2 regions of the Vagococcus coleopterorum genome follow, and region 2 is predicted to be linked to the other one. Evidence: predicted binding sites of a transcription regulator. Region 2 holds the regulator's gene; the other holds the start of a gene.
What was found. Region 2 encodes HrcA, which represses chaperone genes, less so after heat shock. Its sites were predicted from a motif close to TTAGCACTCNNNNNNNNNGAGTGCTAA; they were not measured.

Region 1 (3,435 bases), 760 kb from region 2:
CCACCACCAGCAACGATACCTTCTTCAACAGCAGCACGTGTGGCATTTAACGCATCTTCGATTCGTAATTTTTGTTCTTTTAACTCAGTTTCAGTTGGAGCACCTACATTGATGACAGCGACTCCACCTGATAATTTAGCTAATCGTTCTTGTAATTTTTCACGATCAAACTCTGACACTGCATCAGCCAATTGAATTTTAATAAAGTTAACACGATCAGCAATCGCCGCTTTCGTCCCGCTTCCTTCAACAATTGTTGTACTGTCTTTATCAACGACAACATTGCGAGCCACCCCTAGTGATTCAATCGTTGTGTCTTTTAGTTCTAAACCTAAGTCATCGGTAATAACCGTTCCACCCGTTAAGACGGCAATGTCTTCTAACATCGCTTTACGACGATCCCCAAAGCCTGGTGCTTTAACCGCAGCTACATTAAATGTCCCACGAATTTTATTTAAGACTAATGTTGGTAATGCTTCGCCGTCAATATCGTCAGCAATAATTAATAAAGGTTTACCTTGTTGCAAGATTTCTTCTAACAGCGGTACGATTTCTTGAATGTTTGAGATTTTCTTATCGGTAATCAAGATGTATGGATTATCTAAGACAGCTTCCATTTTATCGTTATCTGTCACCATGTATTGCGATAAATAACCACGGTCAAACTGCATACCTTCAACAACATCTAGCTCTGTTTCAATTCCTTTTGATTCTTCAATGGTAATCACGCCATCTTTACCGACACGTTCCATGGCATCACTAATTAAGTCACCGATTTTTTCAGAACCTGATGATACCGCAGCTACTTGAGCAATGGATTCTTTTGAATCAACTTGTTTTGAAATATCATGTAAGGCTTTCACGGCAGCTGTTGTTGCTTTTTCAATTCCACGACGAAGCGCAATCGGATTCGCTCCGGCTGTCACATTTTTCAATCCTTCTCGCACAATCGCTTGAGTTAAGACTGTAGCAGTTGTTGTCCCATCACCAGCAATATCATTGGTTTTAGAGGCAACTTCAGAAACTAATTGTGCCCCCATATTTTCAAAATGATCTTCTAATTCAATTTCTTTGGCAATTGTTACACCATCATTGGTAATTAGTGGTGAACCATACGCTTTTTCTAAAACGACATTACGACCTTTAGGACCTAATGTTACTTTCACCACATCTGCTAAGGTGTCTACACCTTTTACCATAGCAGCACGTGCATCTACTGAAAATTTAATATCTTTAGCCATTGTTATTCTCCTTCTTTCTATTCAATCACTGCGATAATATCTTTTTCTCTCAAGACTAGGTAATCTTTTCCTTCATAATTTACGGTATGTCCTGCTTGTTTTTCAAAGACCACTTGGTCCCCAATTTGTACGGTTAACGGCATTTTATTGCCATTATCTAAGATATAGCCTGCTCCCACTGCGACTACTGTGCCATTTTGCGGCTTTTCTTTGGCTGCTGTCGTAAGGACTAACCCTCCAGCTGACATTTGTTCTTGTTCCACAACTTCTAAGACAATACGATCATTTAACGGTTTTAACATTTTTAGTTCCTCCATTCCCTGACTATCTGGACTTTAGCATTCTATATTTAACAGTGCTAAACTACCTCTCTATCATACTGATTTTCAGGGCTTTTTTCAAGAATTACTCACTCAACTCATTTGATTAGGTATTGGCTGAAATTTATATTATACTTATTTCAAATAGATACTTGAAGGAGCTTTTTAATGACAATTAACAAATATTTTTTTACTACTTTAATTACCTACATTTTAATTTATTTAAGTCCGGTTGGCATCACTTTTTGCATTACGAAATCGGCTAATCCCAATGTGAATACCATGCTGTCAGCTACAGCAATTGCTTACATCATCGGTGCTCTTATTATGTTGTTACAAGGAAGATTCCTTAAACAACCATTATCCGTTGAAAAAATAAAAACCGCCTGGCCTAAAGTTATCTTGTGGGGAATCGCCGGTATTTTCTTAGCCTTTGTGGCACAAATGGCCGCTAGTATTATGGAACAACTCATTATCCAGGCACCACTTGGATCTGAAAATACTGAAAACATTATCGATATGATTCAGTTCTCACCGTTATTCATTATCAATGTGAGTATTGCCGGTCCAATCATGGAGGAACTCTTATTCCGTCGTGCTGGAATTGGTTTCTTATCTCAATACATTTCCCCTGTACTAAGTGCCGCTGTGACCTCACTATTATTCGCCATCGCTCACTTTGATGGTCATATTATCGTTTACTTCATCATGGGTATGACATTCTACTTCTTATATCAAAAAACTGGTAGTATCTGGACATCGATTATTGCCCACTGCGGCATGAACAGTTTAGTATTACTAATTCAATTAACCCAATAAAAAAAGACTAGCCAATGGCTAGCCTTTTTTATCTTCTTTACTTGGTGTGTAATGGTTTAAGAAATAAATCAACGTTTGTAACTCATTTGTTAAATCAACACTTTGAACTTGAACATCAGCTGGCGTGTGTAGACGAACTGGCGTGAAGTTCATAATTCCTTTAATACCTGATTCAATTAATAAATCGGCAGTATCTTGAGCAGAATTTGCGGGAATTGCCATAATGGCAATTTCAATTTGTTGTTGTTTGATTTGTTCAGCCATTTCACTCATTGGATAAACAGGAATCCCATCAACGATGCGTCCGACTAAATCTTCACGAACGTCAAAAGCTGCACTAATACGGATATTGTTGTTGTGGTGGAAACCATATTTTAATAAGGCATTTCCTAAGTTACCAACACCAACTAAAACGACATTTGTTAAGCGGTCTTCACTTAAAGTTTTTGAGAAGAAATCTAATAAGCTCTTCACATCATAACCATATCCGCGTTTCCCTAATTCTCCAAAGTATGAAAAATCACGACGGATTGTCGCACTATCCACTTTGATTGCCTCACTCAACTCAGTTGATGAAACTTTTTCTGTCCCCGCATCTAATAACACTTTTAAATAGCGGTAATATAAAGGTAGGCGTTTTGCTGTTGCCTTTGGAATCACTTGATCTTTCATTAACATTTCCTCCTCGACTAATCTTAAAATCTATCACGCATTGTTTACTAGTAAACAAGAAATTTCGTTTTGAATAAAATTTCACTATGTTGATTACTCTAACATAATACCAGTTCTCTAAGACAAAAAGCAATTTTTCTGTCTCGGCTTGTGAAGTAATTCCAGTCATTTAAGACTGAATCTTCCGTATAAATATGATAAACTATGACTAAACACTGACTCACGAAGGAGTTCTTATGATTTTATTACAAGCTAACCAGGTGGCACGTCATTTCGGTGGCGATATCCTCTTTGAAAATATTAATTTAGAAATTCAAGACCGTAGCCGCATTGCGCTTGTCGGTCGCAATGGTGCAGGAAAATCAACTTTACTTAAAATCATT
Region 2 (3,435 bases):
TATTGTAATGTCATAGCTGAGATTTCTTGTGGTGTGTATGATTTTCCATCAGCCTCTACTTTATATCCAGGTTCACCCATGTAACGTTTAATAGATGCAATTGTGTCAGGGTTTGTTACTGCTTGACGTTTAGCAACTTCACCTACTTGGATTTCACCATTTTTGAATGACACAACAGATGGTGTTGTACGATTACCTTCTGGGTTTGGAATAATTTTTGCTTCTCCACCCTCTAATACTGCCACTGCAGAGTTTGTTGTACCTAAGTCAATACCAATAATTTTAGCCATAATATAGATCTCCTTTTATATGTTAGTTTATTTTATATTTTTTTATTGAGCTACCATTACCATTGTCGGTCTTAAGACACGATCATGTAAAATATAACCCTTTTGTAACACTTGAACGATTTGATCAGCTGTTTGACCATCTTCAAGTGGAACTGTTTGAACTGCTTGATGAAGATTTGGATCGAATGTTTCACCCATTGCAGGGATTTCTTCGATTCCAGAAGTTTTCAAAGCATGTAGCATGCTTTCCATTACCATCTCAATACCTTTTTTCAAACTTTCGCCTTGTTCATCTGTTACTTCGATTGCTAAAGCTCTTTCTAGGTTATCGATAGCTGGTAATAATTCTTTCCCTAAATCTTGCGAACGGTATTTAGCTGCTGCTTCACGATCTTTAATTGAACGATTACGAACATTAGCCATTTCCGCTTGAGCTCTTAGGAACTTATCTTCCATCTCATCTAGTTTTTCTTGTAACTCTTCTTCAACTGTTTTTTCAATAACTTCTTCAGTCATCTCTTCAACAGCTGTTTCTTCCGTTGCGTCAGTTTTCACTTCTTCAACTGTTTCTTCTGTTTTCTCAGTCACTTCTTGTCTCCCCCTCTAAATCTTCTTGCCCATCATAATCAAGCAAGCGATAATATTCTGTTAATTCTTGTGATAGTTCTTGACGGAAAGCATCAACTAAACCTAATACTTTCGAATAAGACATATTCGTTGGTCCAAGTAAGGCGATTGTCCCTTTACCATGTCCTGCAACATCATATGATGCTGTAATCAGACTCATGTTTTCCAGTAAATCGTTGTTTATTTCATGACCGATTCGAATATCAATATCACTATCAGCTGGACTGATTAACTCAGTTAACTGATCTGGATTATCCATTAAAGAATAAACCGATTTAAATTGGGATAAATCTGTCATGACATCGAAGTCTAACAGATTCATCTGGCCACCTACATAGACTCTTTCTTCAAATGCATGCCCTAATATTTCATTGAAAAGATTCATCACGCCTGCTGGTGTATGGAAATACTGTTGCAGCAATAATGGAATTTCAGTGCGTAATTTTTGATAAACCGTTAAGAGTGGTTCTCCTACTAAGGTATCATTAATTAACTGAATCATCTTTTCTAAATCTTCATTAGAAACATCTTCCGGAATATTAAAGACTTGGCTTTCCACATTTCCTTTGTCAGTCACAATAATTGCCATAATTTGTTGGCTATTAAGTGGCACCATTCGGAAACCTGTTAAGCGGCGATCCTTAACATCTGGACCTAAAGAAAAAGCTGTGTAACTTGTCAAATCAGATAAAATTTCAGCTGAACGCTTAATGATATCATCAATGGCACTAAACTCTTGACCAAACGACCCTTTGATCAACGATAAGTCGCGAGAACTAACCGTTAATGGTTGGAGTAAGTTATCAACATAAAAACGATAACCTTCAACTGATGGAATACGACCAGAAGACGAGTGAGTTTTTTCAATCAAGCCCAACTCTTCGAGCAAACCTAAGTCATTTCGAATCGTTGCAGAACTTGCCTTAATCCCCTCATTCATCAAAGTCTTAGAACCAACAGGCACTCCAGTTGAAGTGTAAGTCTGAATGAGCAGACGTAAAATATTTAATTGACGTTCTGTTAACATTCTTCTCACCTCATTTTTCTAGCACTCGATACTATCGACTGCTAATACAATTATTATATTAACAAGGTAACCTACTAATGTCAACAGATAAGACTCATTTTTTAGCACTCGTACAAAAAGAGTGCTAACCTTAGTTTTAACGGTGCTAGCCTCACCTTTTTTCCATTATAAAACAAAATAATTCATTGCTCTTACTCGAAAAGAATCTTATACTAAAGGTGTATAAAAAAACAGAAAAGGAGATGTTTTTATGAAGAAAAAGAAGATTAGTTTCCCTTCCGCTTACACGGTCATTTTAATTGTTTTATTACTAGTTATGGCTCTAACTTATTTTATTCCTGCTGGTAAGTTTGAAACAATTCAATTTGATCCCGCTACAAAAGAATTTGTGATTACAGATACACATGAGCAAGAAGCTCAGCGCGTATCAGCTAGTCAACAAGTTCTTGATGATCATCAAATTAAAGTTGATTTAGCTAAATTTGAAGACGGCTCAATTTCAAAACCCGTTGCAATCCCAGGGAGTTATCAAGAGCTCGATGAGAAACGACCAAATGCATTTGGTGCACTTAAACAGTTCCTCCATGCTCCTATTCAAGGTTTAGCAGATTCAATCGGAATCATAACATTTGTTTTAATATTAGGTGGCATTATTGGTGTTATTAATAAAACGGGAGCATTCAATGCCGGTATGAACGCTCTATCAATACGTTTAAAAGGGAAGGAAAAATGGTTAATCATCATCATCTCTGTTTTAATCGCTGCTGGCGGAACAACCTTTGGCTTAGCTGAAGAAACAGTTGCATTCTATCCGATATTAGTTCCTATTTTTATGGCTGCTGGCTATGATGCTTTAGTTGCAATTGCCACTATTTATTTAGCTAGTTGCGTCGGAACAATGGCTTCAACTGTCAATCCATTCTCTGTCGTAATTGCCTCCGATACAGCGGGAATTCCTTTTACCCAAGGTATGAGTTTACGTCTAATCATGCTGACTCTCGCTTTAGTTCTTTGCATGGCATACATTATCCGATACGGAGAAAAAGTTCGAAAAAATGCTGAGCATTCATTAGTCTTTGATCAAAAAGAAGAATTAGAAGCGCAATTTTTAACAAAAGATAGTCAAGCAGAAGCGCCCGTATTTGATATTCGCAAAAAAATCATGTTGGCTATTTTCGCTCTTGGATTTGTTGTCATGGTGTTCGGTGTCAAAGATTATGCATGGGGATTTGATGAAATATCAGCTTTATTCTTATTCATTACATTCATTATGGCAGCTATTAGTGGCTTAGGTGAAAAGTCATTTGTTTCTGAATTTATAGCAGGCGCCTCTGATTTACTTGGAGTCGCATTGGTCATCGCCTTAGCACGTGGCGTAACTATTATTATGGAAGATGCTAAAATCAGTGACACTCTAATGCAATGGTTAAGTAGTGGTGTTTCCCACATGACAGGGGTTGTCTTCACAACGGTTTTATTCTTTGTTTATAT

Region 1: groES (co-chaperone GroES) is a predicted target of HrcA. The motif match lies at 1,577-1,603, and genes of this name have one in related genera.

The regions. Positions count from the first base shown of each region.
Region 1 is NZ_CP049886.1:170,437-173,871, forward strand. It holds gene groL (chaperonin GroEL) at 1-1,241, opposite strand, end outside; gene groES (co-chaperone GroES) at 1,259-1,543, opposite strand; gene G7081_RS00855 (CPBP family intramembrane glutamic endopeptidase) at 1,730-2,380, shown strand; gene G7081_RS00860 (redox-sensing transcriptional repressor Rex) at 2,399-3,052, opposite strand; gene G7081_RS00865 (ABC-F family ATP-binding cassette domain-containing protein) at 3,289-3,435, shown strand, end outside.
Region 2 is NZ_CP049886.1:941,783-945,217, reverse strand. It holds gene dnaK (molecular chaperone DnaK) at 1-290, opposite strand, end outside; gene grpE (nucleotide exchange factor GrpE) at 333-878, opposite strand; gene hrcA (heat-inducible transcriptional repressor HrcA) at 871-1,944, opposite strand; gene G7081_RS04695 (YfcC family protein) at 2,195-3,435, shown strand, end outside.